Regions from separate parts of the Lactiplantibacillus sp. C232 genome, predicted to be linked through region 3. Evidence: predicted binding sites of a transcription regulator. Region 3 holds the regulator's gene; each other region holds the start of a gene.

The links. Region 3 encodes Rex, which represses fermentation and respiration genes when NADH is low (regulators of the CRP and FNR family bind a similar motif). Its sites were predicted from a motif close to TTGTGAANTANTTCACAA; they were not measured.
Region 1: a site for Rex is predicted at 2,984-3,001, ahead of pplA (extracellular electron transfer flavoprotein PplA). Genes of this name have one in related genera too.
Region 2: a site for Rex is predicted at 2,487-2,504, ahead of MZO41_RS11810 (NAD(P)-dependent alcohol dehydrogenase). Genes of this name have one in related genera too.

Annotation. Positions count from the first base shown of each region.
Region 1 is NZ_JAMSKZ010000017.1:21,325-27,093, forward strand. It holds gene MZO41_RS13810 (Gx transporter family protein) at 1-240, opposite strand, end outside; gene MZO41_RS13815 (NusG domain II-containing protein) at 244-735, opposite strand; gene MZO41_RS13820 (NAD(P)/FAD-dependent oxidoreductase) at 830-2,740, opposite strand; gene pplA (extracellular electron transfer flavoprotein PplA) at 3,023-3,949, shown strand; gene MZO41_RS13830 (FAD:protein FMN transferase) at 4,289-5,401, shown strand; gene MZO41_RS13835 (energy-coupling factor ABC transporter ATP-binding protein) at 5,487-5,769, shown strand, end outside.
Region 2 is NZ_JAMSKZ010000012.1:53,907-59,675, forward strand. It holds gene MZO41_RS11805 (iron-containing alcohol dehydrogenase) at 1-133, shown strand, start outside; gene MZO41_RS11810 (NAD(P)-dependent alcohol dehydrogenase) at 1,318-2,439, opposite strand; gene MZO41_RS11815 (copper-translocating P-type ATPase) at 2,805-4,730, opposite strand; gene MZO41_RS11820 (cupredoxin domain-containing protein) at 4,730-4,999, opposite strand; gene MZO41_RS11825 (cupredoxin domain-containing protein) at 5,015-5,389, opposite strand.
Region 3 is NZ_JAMSKZ010000006.1:60,187-65,955, forward strand. It holds gene tsaD (tRNA (adenosine(37)-N6)-threonylcarbamoyltransferase complex transferase subunit TsaD) at 1-392, shown strand, start outside; gene MZO41_RS16825 (hypothetical protein) at 684-806, opposite strand; gene MZO41_RS07530 (ABC-F family ATP-binding cassette domain-containing protein) at 1,279-3,261, opposite strand; gene MZO41_RS07535 (redox-sensing transcriptional repressor Rex) at 3,430-4,107, shown strand; gene MZO41_RS07540 (CPBP family intramembrane glutamic endopeptidase) at 4,272-4,916, opposite strand; gene groES (co-chaperone GroES) at 5,109-5,393, shown strand; gene groL (chaperonin GroEL) at 5,449-5,769, shown strand, end outside.

The DNA of each region.
Region 1 (5,769 bases), on a different contig from region 3:
ACCTAGGAGGGCCGTTAAAATCAAACGGAGCCAGGTTAGGGTTATCACGTCAGTTAATGATAATGTATAGATTGCAACAATGGTAATCAGATTGGCTAAACCAAGCTTGGCACCTGGGGCAAAGGCAAACGGGAATGGAATCATCCGTTCAAGGATGCCGATGATCACGCCTTGTGCAACCAGTAACGCGATATAAATATTACGATGAGTTTTGTTTGATCGTTCAAATGAATTATTCATATTCTACTCCGTAACTAAACCATTACCGCCAGATTTGACTTGACCGTTGCTGGCCTTAATTTCAACCAAGAGTTTGTGGGGCAAACAAACAATCGTTTGACCAGGTTTATGAATCCAGCCTCGGCGGACACATACTTGGTCAGAACAGTTGGCTTTCGTAATCGCAACGCGCTTAGGTTTAAAGGTGATCGTGTTGTAGTGCCCATGGTTATCGCGATAGGTGAAGTGCTTAGTCGTTTTCAGATTCGTAATATTGACACGCTTCAAGACGGTCCCATTATGTGAGACCACGGCGTTATACGTGGTTTCACTGCTCGTGGCCTTTCGCTTAGCCACTAGTGCCGCATGTTCAGCTTGTTGTTTTTGCTGGTATGAAAAAATCGCTAGTGGGGTGAACGATAAAATAATTAGCGCAACAATAATAATAATATCAAACGGCTTGATCATATCCCCATAACGTTTGAATGTCCGGATCATTGTCCGTAATTTACGCATCGTTAACCCTCCAATTCAATGAAATAAAAAATGGTTCAAGGGGGAAAAACAACCCTTGAACCATCGGGAAAGGATTTAATTAATTATAACGCATCTAGCGGGTTTTAACACCGTCGTAATGAGAACGAACGTTGCCGTACCACCAGTGTCCAAGGTGTTTTTGCATCCACGGAACGACCCAGTAGTCTAACCCAAATGTCCGTCCGGAACCGTTCATTAAGGCGAGGGCAACAAAGATCATCCAAATGTTGACCCAGTAGAACATGCCAGATAAGCAGAAGACGACAACTAAGCCAATGGTGACTGCGTTAGCAAACCAAGTAAAGAGTCCGAAGAAAATACATAATGCAATGACGATTTCAACACAAGTCATGAATTTCTGGAAGAAGAGGGCCATTTGCATGTTCGGAATGAAGACCTTGGTAATTGATTCGAACCAATGTGGCATTTTGTCAAAGACCATCAGGGGTTCTTTACCGTACATGTATGAAAGACTGAAGACACCCTTAGCGGCTTTAACGGTTGACGTGGCAGCTTCAGAAGCACCACTGGTTGCAGCGGCTTTAGTTGCTTGAGAGGCACCACTGGTTGCGGCCACGGTAATCCATTCGAATGGTAACCGTAACTTGTCAGTGAACCAGGATTCAGATCCCTGAACTTTAGTCCAGCAGTCCCATAACCACATGGCACCATAGAAGAACCGCAGTGGCACACTCCAGAGTACGTTACCAGCCCGTGAGACCCAACCGCGGAAGACGTTACGGTTATTACGAGTCCGGAAGAATTCGTGCATGAAGTACTGGAATAGGTAGTAACCTGAGAAAATCTGAACGTAGTACATCCAGTTGATGGCGTGTTTTAAAAGCACGGCAATAAAACCAGAGACGTTCCACTTCTCTAAAACTTGTGCAACGGCATATTTTGAACCAATTGAGTCGACGGATGCTTGATAAGCGCCCTTAAATGGCTTGATCGTAACGTCAGTCTGGTCAACGTTCTTAATAATACCTTCGACGGCCTTAGCTGCGGTTTCTTCAGCCCCTTGAACGATTTGTGGGACTGGCCGTGGTTGGTCAGGTTCTTGGTAGCTGGTTGAATCACCGGCTAAGAAGATATTGTTACAATCCTTAGCTTGCATGAATTCATTGGCCATCAAGCGACCACCGCGGGGGTTAGTTTCAATGCCGAACTTTTTAACGATACTATTAGCACGAACACCGGCTGTCCAGATTAACGTGTAGGTTGGAATTGGATCCTTGCCTTTTAAGTTAACATGGTCTTCACAGACTTCGGTAATCATGGAGTTCGTCATGATTTTGACACCATGTTTTTCCATGTACTTAGCGGCCTTACCGGCTTGCGTCCGGTTGAGCATGTTAATAATAGTCGGCGCTGCTTCGACCAATTGGAGCGTGATTTCACTTGGATCGAGCTTGTTGTCTCGAGCCAAAACATCACGATATTCGATTAATTCACCAATCAGTTCAGAACCAGTAAAACCAGAACCACAGACTGTAAAGGTCAACATGGCTTTGCGCTTAGCAGGGTCGAGCTCCGCCGCCCCCCGCCGAATAATTGCAGATAAGTGAGCGCGCAATGCCATCGCTTGTTCGAAGGACCACAATTCGAAGCCGTGTTCCTTAACACCGGGAGTCCCAAAGTCATTGGATTCCCCACCCAAACTAATTAAAAGTTGATCATATTGATAACTTCCGTGTTCGGTAGTAACTGTTTGTGCCTTTTTGTCGATGCCCGTCACGGTATCGGTCACGAGACGAACGTTTTTTCGCCGTGCGAACAACCGTTGCAAATCATATTGGATATGCTCAGGTTCCACCCGTTCGGTAGCAACTTCATGTAATTCAGTCATATACGTGAAGTATGAATGCCGGTCAATCAACGTAATCTCGACGTCTGCATTTTTTTTGAAATGCTTAGACAGTTTCTTGGTTGCGTAAACACCAGCAAACCCCGCACCGACAACGACAATATTTTTCTTTGCCATTGCGTAACAACTCCCTTGAATAATAGTGTAAAAAGATAATTCCACTAATAATTATAACGATAATGTAAGCGGTTGTCTATGGATTATGGGAAAGAATGCATAAACTATCACATTATCTAAGCCGCGAAAATAGTGGCATCGAGGTTTGAACGGAAAACGTTGTCAATACCGCTATTATTAGGCTAAAATATCATTTTTTTAATGGAATGGGATTGACTATTACCAGTTTAAACGTTAAGATTAATGTGAATTTTCATACAAAAAGGTTAGGAGTGGGATATCATGAAATTCAAATCAGTTATTACGGGTGCTTCAGTTGTTGCAATTTCAGCTTTAGCTTTAGCAGGTTGTGGCAGCAGTTCTTCAAGTTCTAGCTCGAGTTCATCCAAGAAGAGTTCATCTTCAAGTTCATCAGCTAAGACAACTAAGGTTGCTAAATTAACTGCTGGCAGCAAAATGAAAGCGGGTACTTATAACCTTGAAGAAGAAAATTATTCACATGGTTATCGGACCAAGATGAGTATCACAGTTAATAACAACGGTAAAATCACTAAGTCCAGTTATGACCAAGTGAACAAGAACGGCAAGTCCAAAGTTGATGATACTTCATATAACAAACAAATGAAGAAGATCGCTGGGACTAACCCCAAGACTTACATGCCTAAGTTAAACAAGACGCTGACGGGCTCTGCCGCTACTGGTAACGTGGGCTCCATTGATGTTGTGACTGGTGCGACTGAATCATCAAAGACCTTCCAAAACTACACACAACAATTAGTTCAAGCTGCCCAAGCGGGTAACAAGTCGACCATTAAGATTGACAATGGTGCCAAGATGAAAGATGGTACCTACAAGTTGAACGAAAAGAACTACTCACACGGTTACAAAGTTACTTTCGCAATCACGGTCAAGGATAATAAGATTACGAAGTCTGAATATAACCAAGTGAACAAGAATGGCAAGTCCAAAGTTGACGATGCAGCTTACAACAAGCAAATGAAGAAGGTTGCTAAGACTAACCCTAAGACTTATCAACCAGCTTTGAACAAGTCATTAGTTAAGAGTAGTGATCCAACTAAGGTTGACGTTGTCACGGGTGCCACTGAATCCTCTAACACCTTTATTATGTACGCGGAACAATTACAAAACGCGGCACAAAAGGGTGACACCAACACGATTACTGTTGACAACATGATTTTCTCTGAATAAGCAATTTAATTATTAGATTCTTTTGAGGCCTGAGGCGCATGCTGAGGGCCTTTTGTTTTTAATTGAGCAACCACAAAAGTTTGTCACTCAGTTGGGCACGACTTTGAGCAAGCTAAATCCATACATGGATATTGGTTTAAAAAATAATAGTGGCGGTGAATGTTAAGTGCAAAATGGCTGTGGTAGTACAAACCCGACCGTCGAGTTGTACCGTTTGCTGTAGGTGCGCTGATGTCAGACTAGCGTAGAAAAGCTTGGATGACGCGCAAACAGTCTCACCGGATGAATCAAGACTTTGGTATAATGACAATTGAAATTAAAAATAGGGGAAGTATTGGAATGAAGCTAAAAAAATGGGTTCGAATTGGATTAATTGTTGCAATGATCGTGCCATTGACGGCGTGTGGGACGAGTACGAGTCGCAAAAATGCTGCTAGTAGCCGACCCAAACCAACTAAGGTCGTCAAGACGCCGATCGAGGATACCCAGTTCATGATGGGCACAGTTGTCACGTTGCGGATTTATAATAAGGGTAAGGATAACGTGTTAGCTGGGGCGTTTAAGCTGTTGAAAACGGAAGCTAAGGAAATTACGGTCAATCAAAAAGGATCTGAAATTGATAAGATCAACGCCGCTGCCGGTAAAAAGCCAGTGGCTGTCAGCAAGGATATCTACCCAATGATCAAAGCAGCTTACTATTATAGTAAGAATTCAGACGAATCCTTTGATTTAGCCATTGGCCCGATCACATCACTCTGGCATATTGGATTTTCTGATGCCAAGGTGCCCACTCAACAAGAAATTGACAAGAACGTTAAGCTGGTAGACTACAAAAAAGTTAAATTAAATGACAAGAAACGGACCGTTTATCTAGAAGAAAAGGGAATGCAACTAGACCTTGGTGGGATTGCCAAGGGTTACATGACCGATCAAGTGAAGACGTACTTATTAAATCATGGGGTTTCAACGGCCATTATTGACCTCGGTGGTAATATTTATGTTCTGGGTGACAGCCCTAAAGGAACGAAGTCAGGTAACTGGACAGTCGGTATCCAAGATCCAAAAGCGTCACGGGGTACGGCCATTGGCTCACTACCTGCTAAGAATAAGTCAATCGTTACTTCTGGGATCTATGAACGCTATTTGAAGAAGAATGGTAAAGTTTACAGTCATTTGATGGACCCACAAACAGGGGCCCCTTATCAAAACAATTTGATGGGCGTTTCCATCATCTCGAAGAAGTCGGTGGATGGCGATGCACTATCGACGGCCACCTTTGACAAAGGCCTCAAAGGCGGGATGAAGTACATTAATGGTAAAGCGGATCAAGGTATTGGGGCCATTTTTATTACCAAGGATAAAAAAGTATACGTCTCCAATAACTTGAAGAAGCAGTTCACGCTGTTTGGCGATGCTGGTTACAAATACGGGCCAGCCACTGATTTAAAGTAAGATTGGACGTGAAGTTCAGTTACTACAAGTTCCGTCAGATATGTTATGATAATAACCATGAATTTTAAGGAAATGAGGGACAATGGTGAGTCCGATTATTGACGTTAAACATTTAGATTATCGTTACCCGCAACAAGCTACGGATCAGTTAACGTTACACGATATTTCATTTACGGTCATGCCGGGTGAATGGGTCGCCATTGTCGGCCATAACGGTTCTGGTAAGTCGACCTTGGCCAAGAATTTAAACGGACTGTTAGCACCAGCGGCCGGAACGATTACGGTTGATGGTCAAGTATTATCTGAAGAAACCGTTTGGGACATTCGGCGCAAAATTGGGATGGTTTTCCAAAACCCAGATAACCAAT
Region 2 (5,769 bases), on a different contig from region 3:
TGGCGCCAAGATCGAGGACTTCGAACACATGGCGACTAATGCGCTTAAAGACGGTAACGCCTTCTCTAACCCACGCAAAGGTACTAAAGAAGACATCATCAAGATTTTCCAAGCCGCATATGATGCCAAGTAATCCCCCATTCAAAGTTAACTAAATCATTCACAGCAAATAATCGGTTCAAGAATTCATAGTAAATTCTTGAACCGATTATTTGATTGGGACCTCTCTACAACTCGAATCGTTACTCGGCAATGCCATGCACCCCACGTTTGGACGCGCTATTCAAAATAAACACCGCAACAATAAACCGACAAACACAGATAAGAATATCTATCAGAACACGCATTGTGCAAATTAATTTGTCCTGATTTGTGATTAAAACTTGCCGGTTCTTAAATTCAAAAACAGCCAGCTATGGACCGCTGGGAAAAAGTTCGACTCAGCGTAAACTTGTTTAGTTAGTTCGTCCTACACCGACCTCCAGGCATTTCTGCCAATTGCCGGAACGTGGTGGGCACAGATTTAAGCCGAAGCCCACGTCTCAAATACTGGCCTTTCACTAACCAAGCCAAGGACGCTTGCTAAGTGAAATTTCACCACTGGGCATTGGCCGAAACGCCTTCCAGTCGGGACAGTGTTCGAATGGCGGACATGTGCGTACCCAACTTTTGGTGAATTCGTCATTGTTTTTCATAAACCATAATTTTGTCAATCAACTGTCAGGGTGAAAATGATATTGAGATAGCTCACTAATCCTGAATTGGTGTAGTAAGATTTAAGCTCTTGACAGAGGGCTTAATACACCTAACGCTTTGTTTAAAGTTCCAGTATCAAATAGCGAACAACAAATTGTACCGAGTTCGGGGCCACTAAAGCCTGTGCTTGCTACGCCAACGGACTAATGCCAAAACCGCATTAATCCGTTGGCTAGGCAATGCTCGGCTTCAACTCGTGGCCCCTCACACTCTTGAGACCGGAGGGGCTGGGTGACAATGCTCAGTAGCCAAATTATTCTTAGTCGGAAGTGGGGTACTTCCGGCTTAGAATAAGACTCGTATTTGAGATGACGCGGGTTGGGCGTTAGCTCAAATCGACGTCGGCTACGTTCCAGCAATTGTCACCCAGCCCCGGAGGTCGGAATAGGACGCGCACCGGCTGACGAACAGGAATCTACCTAACCGGCACATTTTAATCACAAATTATGCAAGCCGTCCAAGCGGCTTGTGTTTAACGCAAAAAACAGCGATGTCAAAATCAACTTTTGACATCGCTGTTTTAGAAGTTATTCATCATAACTGATGGCACCCAGCCGGCAGCTATTTCCCCGGTTGATAATCTTCATCAATGATCAAGACAGGTTTGATGGTCTTGCCGCTACCTGAATCAGCATTAGCTTGATTAATATCCTCAAACTTATAGAACTTTTCGGTCTTTTCAAATGGGAACATGCCATGTTGATAGAAATCGATTAACCGTGGAATATCAACGCCAGGGATGGCATCACCCATGTTAACACCAATGACTTTCTTATCATCAACACACAAATCGTTCCATGAGCTAATGGTGATATTTTTGGCCGTAACGGCAATCAAAGCAGCAGTCCCACCTTGAGCAAGTGCGTGGATTGCAGAAACCATAACTGGTTCTACCCCAGTCGTATCAACGGCAAAGTCGACCCCGTAACCATGCGTCAACTTCTTGATTGCTTCAACTGGATCTTCTTCCTTACTGTTAATGGCGTGAGTAGCACCTAATTCTTTGGCGAGTTCTAGCCGTGAATCAACAATGTCGACCGCAATCACTTCGGTACAGCCAGAAATCTTACCAGCCATCATTGCCGCTAAACCAACCGCACCAGTCCCAAAGACTGCAATTGTTTGTCCTGGGCGCGGCTGTAAACTGTTCAAAACAGTGCCACTTCCGGTGACATAGCCGCAGCCTAAAGGTCCCAAGCGACGTAAATCTAGTTCTTTTGGTACTTTAACCGCATTACGTTGGTCAACTACCGTATGAGTCGTGAAGGAAGATTGGTCGAACATATCACTGATATGGTGCCCGTTTTCTTGGAAATGGTCGGAACCATCGGGACGAGTCCCACTCAAGTTATAGTCGGCATAATTCCGACATTTAGTTGGCATGCCTTTCAGACAGTTATCACATGTTCCGTCAGCGTAAAATGATAGAATAACATGGTCGCCCACTTCAAAATTAGTTACTTCTGAACCGACCTTTTCGACGATTCCAGAACCTTCGTGTCCTAAAATTACTGGATAACCTAACGACGCATCACCCCGCCGAATTGCTTCATCAGAATGGCAAATTCCAGTCGCAACCATTTTGATTTGTAAATCAGTTGCTTTCATTTCAGCTAATTCAATATCATCTTTAATGACAAATGGATCGTTTACTTTATCAACCACTGCTGCTTTAATTTTCATGTTCAAACCCTCGTTTCAAATAGTATGTAAACCGCTTACAATTAATATTGTTACACAATACACAATTTGATTCAAACGCTTACAAAAGCATTTAACACCACACTTATCTCCGTTAAATGGGCATTCTTCTAATTTTACACTAACGATATGATACTTAATTAGTGTAAATCTAATACTCTTTTTTTTACTGATTGTGAGGAATTTATAGCCAGTTTTCTTCCTTAAATTGTCGACTCAAAAAGCGGGTGTCTAACGCCAGCTCAACAACGTGAACTGGCGTTAGACACCCGCATATTTTGTACCATTAACACACATTTCTGCTTGTTTAACAAGCCCGATTTCATCCGACGCTATCTGCTCATCGTCTACGCAGGTTGGGCGTTCGAACTGATCTTAGCTTTATTTAGCAATACCGAACTCGTGACTACGGACAATGAACTAAAGGCCATTGCTAATCCGGCCAATTCGGGGCTAAGCGTCAGCCCAATGGCAAAGAAGAGGCCCGCCGCGACTGGAATCCCGAGCACGTTGTACACGAAAGCCCAGAACAGATTAAGTTTGATACGGTTAAACGTCTTCTTACTCAATGCCAACGCCCGGTCAACATCACGCAGATCGTTCTTAACGAGCACGATGCCACCAGCATCGATTGCAATATCAGTTCCGGAACCCATGGCAATCCCAACATCCGCCGCCGTCAACGCGGGGGCGTCATTAATACCATCGCCGACAAAGGCCACCTTGCCAGCCTTCTGGAACGCGTGAACGTGATCAGCCTTATCACCTGGCAGCACATCAGCAATCACTTCATCAATACCGACTTGATCCGCCACAGCTTGTGCGACCCGTTCGTTATCCCCGGTTAACATGACCGTCTTCAAGCCACGTGCTTTCAAACTCGCAATGGCTACCTCAGACGTCGATTTGGCGACGTCTTGAATGGCAATCAATCCAATGATTTCGTGATTTAAGCCCACGTACACGACCGTTTTCGCCGCGTCCTGAAGCTCAGTGGCTTGGCGTTGTAATTCAGCACTAATCGGCTCATCAGTTAATAATTTATGATTACCGACCACCGCTAATTGGCCCTCAACTTGAGCAGTCACACCTTTACCCTCGATGGCTTGGAAGTTCGTGGCGGTTGGTGCTTGAATACCACGGGCCGTGCCGCGTTTTAATATTGCCGCAGCTAAAGGATGTTCCGAAGCCGCCTCTAAGCTAGTGGCAACGCGCAGTACTTGGGCTTCGTCGCCGATAACATCGGTCACTTGTGGGTGACCAACCGTAATCGTTCCCGTCTTATCAAAGATCACCGTTTTAACGTCATTGACAGCTTCCAAGACCTCACCATTTTTAATCAGGATCCCCATCTTGGCACCACGGCCGGTACCGACCATTAGTGCGGTCGGCGTAGCTAAACCTAGCGCACACGGGCAGGCAATCACGACCACAGCGACCGCAAAAATCAAGGCATTCGCGAGACTAGCATTCAAGAAAACATACCAGGTCAAGAAGGTAACGATAGCAATAATTAGCACAATCGGCACAAAGATATCAGAAACTTTATCGGTCAGCTTTTGAATCGGTGCGTGACTGTTTTGTGCTTTTTTAACGAGCTCAACGATTTGAGCCAGCATTGTCTGGTCACCGACCTTGCTAGCTTTGAACTGAAAGGTCCCATTACTATTAATCGTTGAACCAATGACAGCGTCCGCCACCGTTTTTTGAACCGGCATACTTTCTCCCGTCACCATTGACTCATCAACCGTTGAGCGGCCAGTTGTAATTACACCATCAACGGGAATTTTTTCGCCTGGCTTGACCCGAATAATGTCGCCGACCACTACTTGATCCAACGGTACTTTTACAAATTCTTGATTGCGTAACACTTCCGCTTCCTTGGCTTGTAAGCCCACTAGCTTTGCGACCGCGCTGGACGCGTTGTGCCGCATTCGTTCTTCAAAGACTTGGCCGAGCAAAACGAAAGTGGTCACAAGTGCGGCACTTTCAAAGAAGACTGCTTGCCCCGTTGCCATTGCGTATAAGCTGTAAAAATAAGCCGTCGCGGTGCCAATCGCCACCAAAGTATCCATATTGGCATGGTGCTTAGTAAAGGACGCCCACGAACTTTGCAAGAACGGCCGAGCCGAAACAGCCATAATGATGGTCGTCAGAATCAACTGCGTCCAATCACCACCCGGAAGCATCCAGCCAAAGGGCATCAAAATCATATTAGCCAGTAGTGGCAGGGAAAATATTAATGAAATCCAAAACCGTTTCGTCGTGCTCATCACGCAATCACCACCTTGCCACTCACCATGTCCATCCCACAACTAAAGTGAAATTCACCGGCTCGATCAGTTGGTACCGTCACCGTTTGCGGTTGGTCAAGGGGTAACTCAGTCGTAAAGTGCAAGTCGGTTGAATGTACTTGCTCTAAGCACCCCTGCGTACTCGTGCGCGTAAACGTTAATTGGGCCGGTACACCTTGTTGTAACGTTACTTCTGCTGGGTCATAATGGCCGTCTACTGTAATATTGATTTGTTGTCGTGCGCTCATTTGATTTTCCTCCCACTATTTAATGATTAATTTTCCATGAAACATGTCCATCCCACAGGCCCATTGATATTCGCCAGACTTACTCGTATCAATCGTAATTGCTTCAACTTGATTTTGTGGCAATTCCTGATTGATACCGAAATCACTGAACACCACGTGATCCAGACAACCAGATGCATCTTTGCGCGTAAAATTAAGTACCGCCGGAACCCCTTTTTTCAACACGATTTGTTCTGGCGAATAGCCACCCTTAACCTCCACATCAACCTGCTGTAAATCATCAACCGCACTCGCGGTGACCGTTGTCGTAGCATGCTTCCCGAAGAACCACCACAGAATAAACCCAATTGCTAACCCACCAATTAATAAGACTAATACTTTAATCATCATTTTATTCGTCCCTTTCTCATTATCGTTTACACTTGTAATCTATATGTGTATATTAATCCCTTCGTTTACAATTGTCAACGATAAATGTTATTTTTAGGCATAACCCTTAATTTTTTAAACGCCCCACCCAGTTGCTACTATCATATGTCTGACATTTAGTGTCACTACAAAAAGTGCCGCGTACGTTCCTTTGCTCAGTTATTAGTCGCCATTTCGACCGGTCAACTGACCGCATCAAAAGTACCAACGACGATATCATAAAAGGCAATCACTACCGTTTAATAAGAAACGTCAGTGATTGCCTATATTAATCATTCAAAACTAGCTGTCCCTCAAAGGAACGTTAACCCCGTCAATCCCGGTTCCTAAAGATCCGCAAC
Region 3 (5,769 bases):
TGAAGAGTGCGTTCATCAATACGGTCCATCACGCAGATCAAATTGGCGCGACTCTGGATAAGAACGATTTAGCGGCTAGCTTTCAGGCTAGCGTGGTTGATGTCCTGATGAGTAAAACGTTACGAGTCCTTAAACAATATCCAGTTAAGCAATTGGTCTTAGCCGGTGGCGTTGCAGCTAACCAGGGGCTACGTGAACGGTTACAACAAGATTTACCAGCCGCTTTCCCTGACACCGAACTAATCTTAGCGCCTCTAAAGTTATGCGGTGATAATGGTGCCATGATTGGTGCTGCGGGCTATGTTCAATATCAGCATCACCAATTCGGCGACGCGACGCTGAATGCCGATCCAAGCTTAGAATTTGATTGGATGCCAGGTATGTTGAAGTAATGAAGCAGTTATAAACGGGTGTGAAAAGACAGTCCTTTTCACACCCGTTTTAGTATCTTTTCATTAATTATGATTAAAAGAGGATGATTCCTAGAATCAAAAATGACCAGCTTAAGCCCGCTGGAAATAGTTCAAGTTAGTGTAAACTTGCTTAGTTAGTTCGTCCTACACCGACCTCCAGGCATTTCTGCCAATTGCCGGAACGTGGTGGGCACAGATTTGAGCCGAAAAACCACGTCTCAAATACTGGCCTTTCACTAACCAAGCACAGGACGCTTGCTAAGTGAAATTTCACCACTGGGCATTGTCAGAAACGCCTTCCAGTCGGGATAGCGTTCGAATGGCTGATAGGGGCGTACTCAACTTTTGCTGGATTTGTCGTTGTTTTTCATAAACGTTAATTTTATCAATCAACTGTCAGATTGAAAAGGTCTTGTGATAACTCACTATTTCTGAATTACCGTAGTAATAATTGAATATTTCGAAAAAGTGGAGAAGGCACTCTGATATTTGACTTAAAGGGTTCAGTATCAAAATAGCCAACGACAAATTGTACCGAGTTCAGTGGCCGTTCATCAGCCATTCGAGCGGCATCCCGACTGGAGGGGCTGGGTGACAATGCTCAGTAGCCAAATTATTCTTAGCTGGAAGTGGGTTCCTTCCGGCTTAGAATAAGACTCAAATCGACGTCGGCTTACGTTCCAGCAATTGTCACCCAGCCCCGGAGGTCGGAATCGGACGCGCATTGCTGACGAACAGGAACCCACCTAACCGGCACCTTTCAATCATGATTTATGCCGCGGATAGGGGCAAAATAATAGTCGCCTTAAGAATTATATTAATTCTTGAGGCGACTATTATTTTTATCTGATGAGTCATTGGAAAATTAGCTCAATTCTTCTAAAGCTTCAGCTTGTTCGGTCCATTCGGTTTCAACTTGTTCTTGTTGAGTATTGATGGCTTCAAGTTCTTTTTGTAGGTCTTGTAGTTTACCAACATCGGCCGATACTTCAGGTTGCGCCATTTCAGTTTGAATCTGTGTGGCTTGTTCATCTAAGGCAGTCATCTGTTCTTCCAGGGCGGCAACTGAGCGCTCGAGCTTGCGCTTTTCACGTTGTTGCTGCTTGCTGGCTTGGTAATTTTGCTGGCCTTTGGAGCGGGGAGCAGCAGTTGTGGCACTGGTTGAATCCGCTGCACCGGCTTCAGCAGCTTTTTCGGCCGCTTGGCTAGCAGCCGCAGCCGCGATTTCAGCTTGCTCTTGTTTCTTGTCGATGTAGTAGTCGTAATCACCTAAGAAGAGTTCCGTGCCTTCCGGAGAAACCTCTACGACACTCGTGGCGACTTGGTTAATGAAGTAGCGGTCATGTGACACGAACAAAAGGGTGCCGTCAAAGTCGTTGAGGGCGACTTCCAAAACTTCACGGCTATCGATATCCAAGTGGTTAGTTGGTTCATCTAAGATTAAGAAGTTGTCATTTTGCATGGCAAGTTTGGTCAACAGTAACCGGGCTCGTTCTCCACCAGATAGGGCATGAACGGGTTTATCAACATCTTCACCAGTGAAGAGAAAACTGCCCAAAATGGTACGAATGTCTTTTTCAGGAGTGGTGGGATGTTCATCCCAAAGTTCACTGAGGACGGTTTTTTTGTCGTTTAAATTACGTTGCTCTTGATCGTAGTAGCCCGTAACGACGTTGGTGCCAAAAACGGCCTGGCCTTTAATGAATGGAATCTGTCCCAAAATACTCTTTAGGAAAGTCGATTTTCCAATACCGTTCGGTCCAACAATGGCAATAGCTTCATGTTTCTTAATATTCAAGTTGTCGGGTTCCGAAAGAATCTGACCATCATAGCCCACGGCTGCATCTTTGACGGTCAACACAATGTTGCCGCTTTGTTTAGCCGCATGAAAGCCAAAGTGGGCAGTCTTCTCGTCACTATCAGGGCGGTCAAGGCGGTCCATCTTTGCTAACTGCTTACGCCGAGCCTGGGCCCGTTTTGTCGTAGAAGCACGCACGATGTTACGATTAACAAAGTCTTCAAGCTTGCTGATCTCCGCTTGTTGCTTTTCATAATGTTTCCATTGTGCTTGGATTCGAGCCGCTTTTTCTTGCACAAACTGGTCGTAGTTACCAGTGTAGTGCACCATTTCATGGTGTGATAAGTCATAGACTTCGTTAACGACCCGGTCTAAGAAATAACGGTCATGGCTAACGATTAGCAGCGCACCAGAGTAAGACTGGAGATAGCTTTCCAACCAAGTAAGAGTTTCGACGTCCAAGTGGTTCGTCGGTTCGTCAAGGATAAGCAAGTCCCGTTTTTCAAGTAACAACTTGGCCAAGGCCAACTGGGTCTTTTGTCCACCGGATAGTGCCGTCACCGACTTATCGTACACATCGGCGTCGAATTGGAAGCCGTGCAACACGCCCCGAATCTCAGCTTGGTAGCCGTACCCGTTTTTTTGTTGAAATCCAGTTTGAATCTGATCATAGGTTTTCAGGGTCTGTTGATAAGCCTGCTCATCATTCATGATTGCGGGGTCGCTCAATTGATTTTCGAGCTGGTGCATCCGTTTTTCGATGGCATGTAACTCAGCAAAGACACTACTCATTTCTTCCCAAATCGTATTGTTACTATCCAGTCCTTGGTCTTGCGCCAAGTAACCGATTGTTAAGCCCTTGCGCATTGAAATCTGGCCTTCGTCCGGTACCGTTTCGCCGGCAATCATTTTAAGTAAGGTTGATTTTCCGGCCCCGTTTCGACCGACGAGGGCCACCCGAGCGTGTTCTTGAATATCCATTTGTACGTTATCGAACAAGACATCGGCGCCAAAACGCCGCATAACTTGCTGTACTTGTAGTAAAATCACGCTTTATTAAGCTCCTTTCACATTTAATTCGTGACATAATTGTAGCATATTGTAACGGCCTGACCCAATTATTCGGAATAATAAGTAATTATTATTTCACAAAGTCACGCGTTATGCTAGAATAGTGTCAGCAAATTCACAAACTTTTAATTAGGAGGACACGTCCGAATGGCAGAAACAAAAATTCCACGGGCAACGGCAAAACGGTTACCGATTTATTACCGCTATTTAAATATCTTGCTAGATGCAGATAAGAAGCGGGTCTCATCGACCGAGTTGTCCGAGGCGGTTAAAGTAGATTCAGCAACGATTCGGCGAGATTTCTCGTATTTTGGGGCGCTCGGCAAACGAGGGTATGGATACGATGTTGAAACGTTACTTGCATTTTTCAAAAAGATTTTAAATCAAGACACCTTAACGAATGTTGCTTTAATTGGGGTCGGTAATTTGGGCCACGCCCTACTGAACTTTAATTTTCACAAAAACAGTAATGTCCGCATTTCAGCAGCATTTGATGTCAACGAGGCGATTGCCAATACAGTCCAAAGTGGGGTTCCAGTGTACCCAATGACGGAGCTCAAAAAGCAATTGATCGAACAACAGATTGAGATTGCTATCTTAACGGTGCCAACCACGGTTGTTCAGAAAATTACCGATGACTTGGTTGATGCAAACGTCAAAGGAATCATGAACTTTACGCCGTTACGAATCTCCGTTCCTGAGACAGTACGGGTTCAGAACGTTGATTTGACCAACGAATTACAAACATTGATCTACTTCATTGAACATTACGGTCAGCAATTAGGTGACAATGGTAATGACGATGAAAATGAGACTGAAGATTAATAACTCGCTTTATCTTTGAAATTAAATGGCTATAAAAAGGCTTCTCTGAATTATTCAGGGAAGCTTTTTTAACATACTTAGATCACGAATCATTGATTGTAACGTATAAATATTCGGTGAAAATTAACGTTGAAACGCTAGGTTAGCGCTACCTAGTAATGATACTAGTGCAGTAAGCCTAATAACGTGGGTAACACAACCGATGCGTTCATTAGGATGTGGGCCGTCATCGATGTTTGAATCCGACCGGTGTGCTGGTATAACCAGCAGAATAATAACCCGATAAAGGCATAGAGGATAAAGTGACCATCCGCATGTGCAAAGCTAAATAACACACTAGAAATCAAGGCCGCCCCAATCTGACCAGTAACCGCACTTAGATTGCCAAAGATAACTTTGCGGAAGACGATTTCTTCCATAATCGGGGCACCGACAATGATGGCTAAGAAGAAAGCGGGATATTGTTGCCCAACAGTTAAGAGGGTGGTCGTGTTGGTTGACGCTGTTGACTGTCCCAGTAAAGCCGTCATTTTTAAAATGATGACTTGACCAATGATGACTAGGACAAGACCGATCAATCCCCAGATGAACGTCATGAACCAGTTACTTGGTTGTTTTTCAACAACGTTTTTTGTCCGCATGCGACTCGCCAACCAGATGAGTAGGATTGCACCGACTAAGTAGTCGACCGTTTGAATCACGAATACTTGGGCCCCTAGCTGATGGAAAGCAGTCACAAGGACGCTCGGTAGTGCGTAAATAATAAAGTAGATGATAAGAATAAAGATTGATTGGCGGCGATTAACCATCAAGTCACGTCCTTTTAAAAGTTTGATTTAAGATTTATTGATACTTCAATAGTATTCATTATAGTCGATTTGACATTCTTTGACTAATAATTGACAAATCACTTGCAATCTTGAATTAAAATGATATAGTTGACAATGTAATTAGCACTTGAGGTTGAGGAGTGCTAAAAAAGAATAAATGGAGGGATTCACGTGTTAAAACCATTAGGAGATCGCGTTATCTTGCAACAACAAGAAGAAGAAGAACAAACAATTGGCGGTATTGTCATTGCCAATAACGCTAAGGAAAAGCCCCAAAGCGGTAAGGTTGTTGCCGTCAATGACGGTCGTGTTTTAGATAACGGGACAAAAGTTGACCCCAGCGTGAAGGTCGGCGATCAAGTATTATTCGATAAGTATGCCGGTACCGAAGTCAAGTATCAAGGTGCTAAGTATTTGGTATTGCACGAAAAAGATATCGTTGCAATCGAAGACTAATCCATTTAAATTGCGCAACTTAAAATAAATTAAATTCATGAGGTGAATAGAGATAATGGCTAAAGAATTAAAGTTCTCTGAAGATGCACGTTCAGCGATGCTAAAAGGTGTCGATCAATTAGCTGACACAGTTAAGTCAACGTTAGGTCCTAAGGGTCGCAACGTTGTTTTGGAACAATCATATGGTTCACCAACAATTACTAATGATGGTGTAACGATTGCTAAGGCGATCGAATTAGACGATCATTTCGAAAACATGGGTGCTAAGTTAGTTTCTGAAGTTGCTTCAAAGACTAATGACATCGCTGGTGATGGGACGACTACTGCAACGGTCTTAACACAATCAATCGTTAATGAAGGTATGAAGAACGTTACG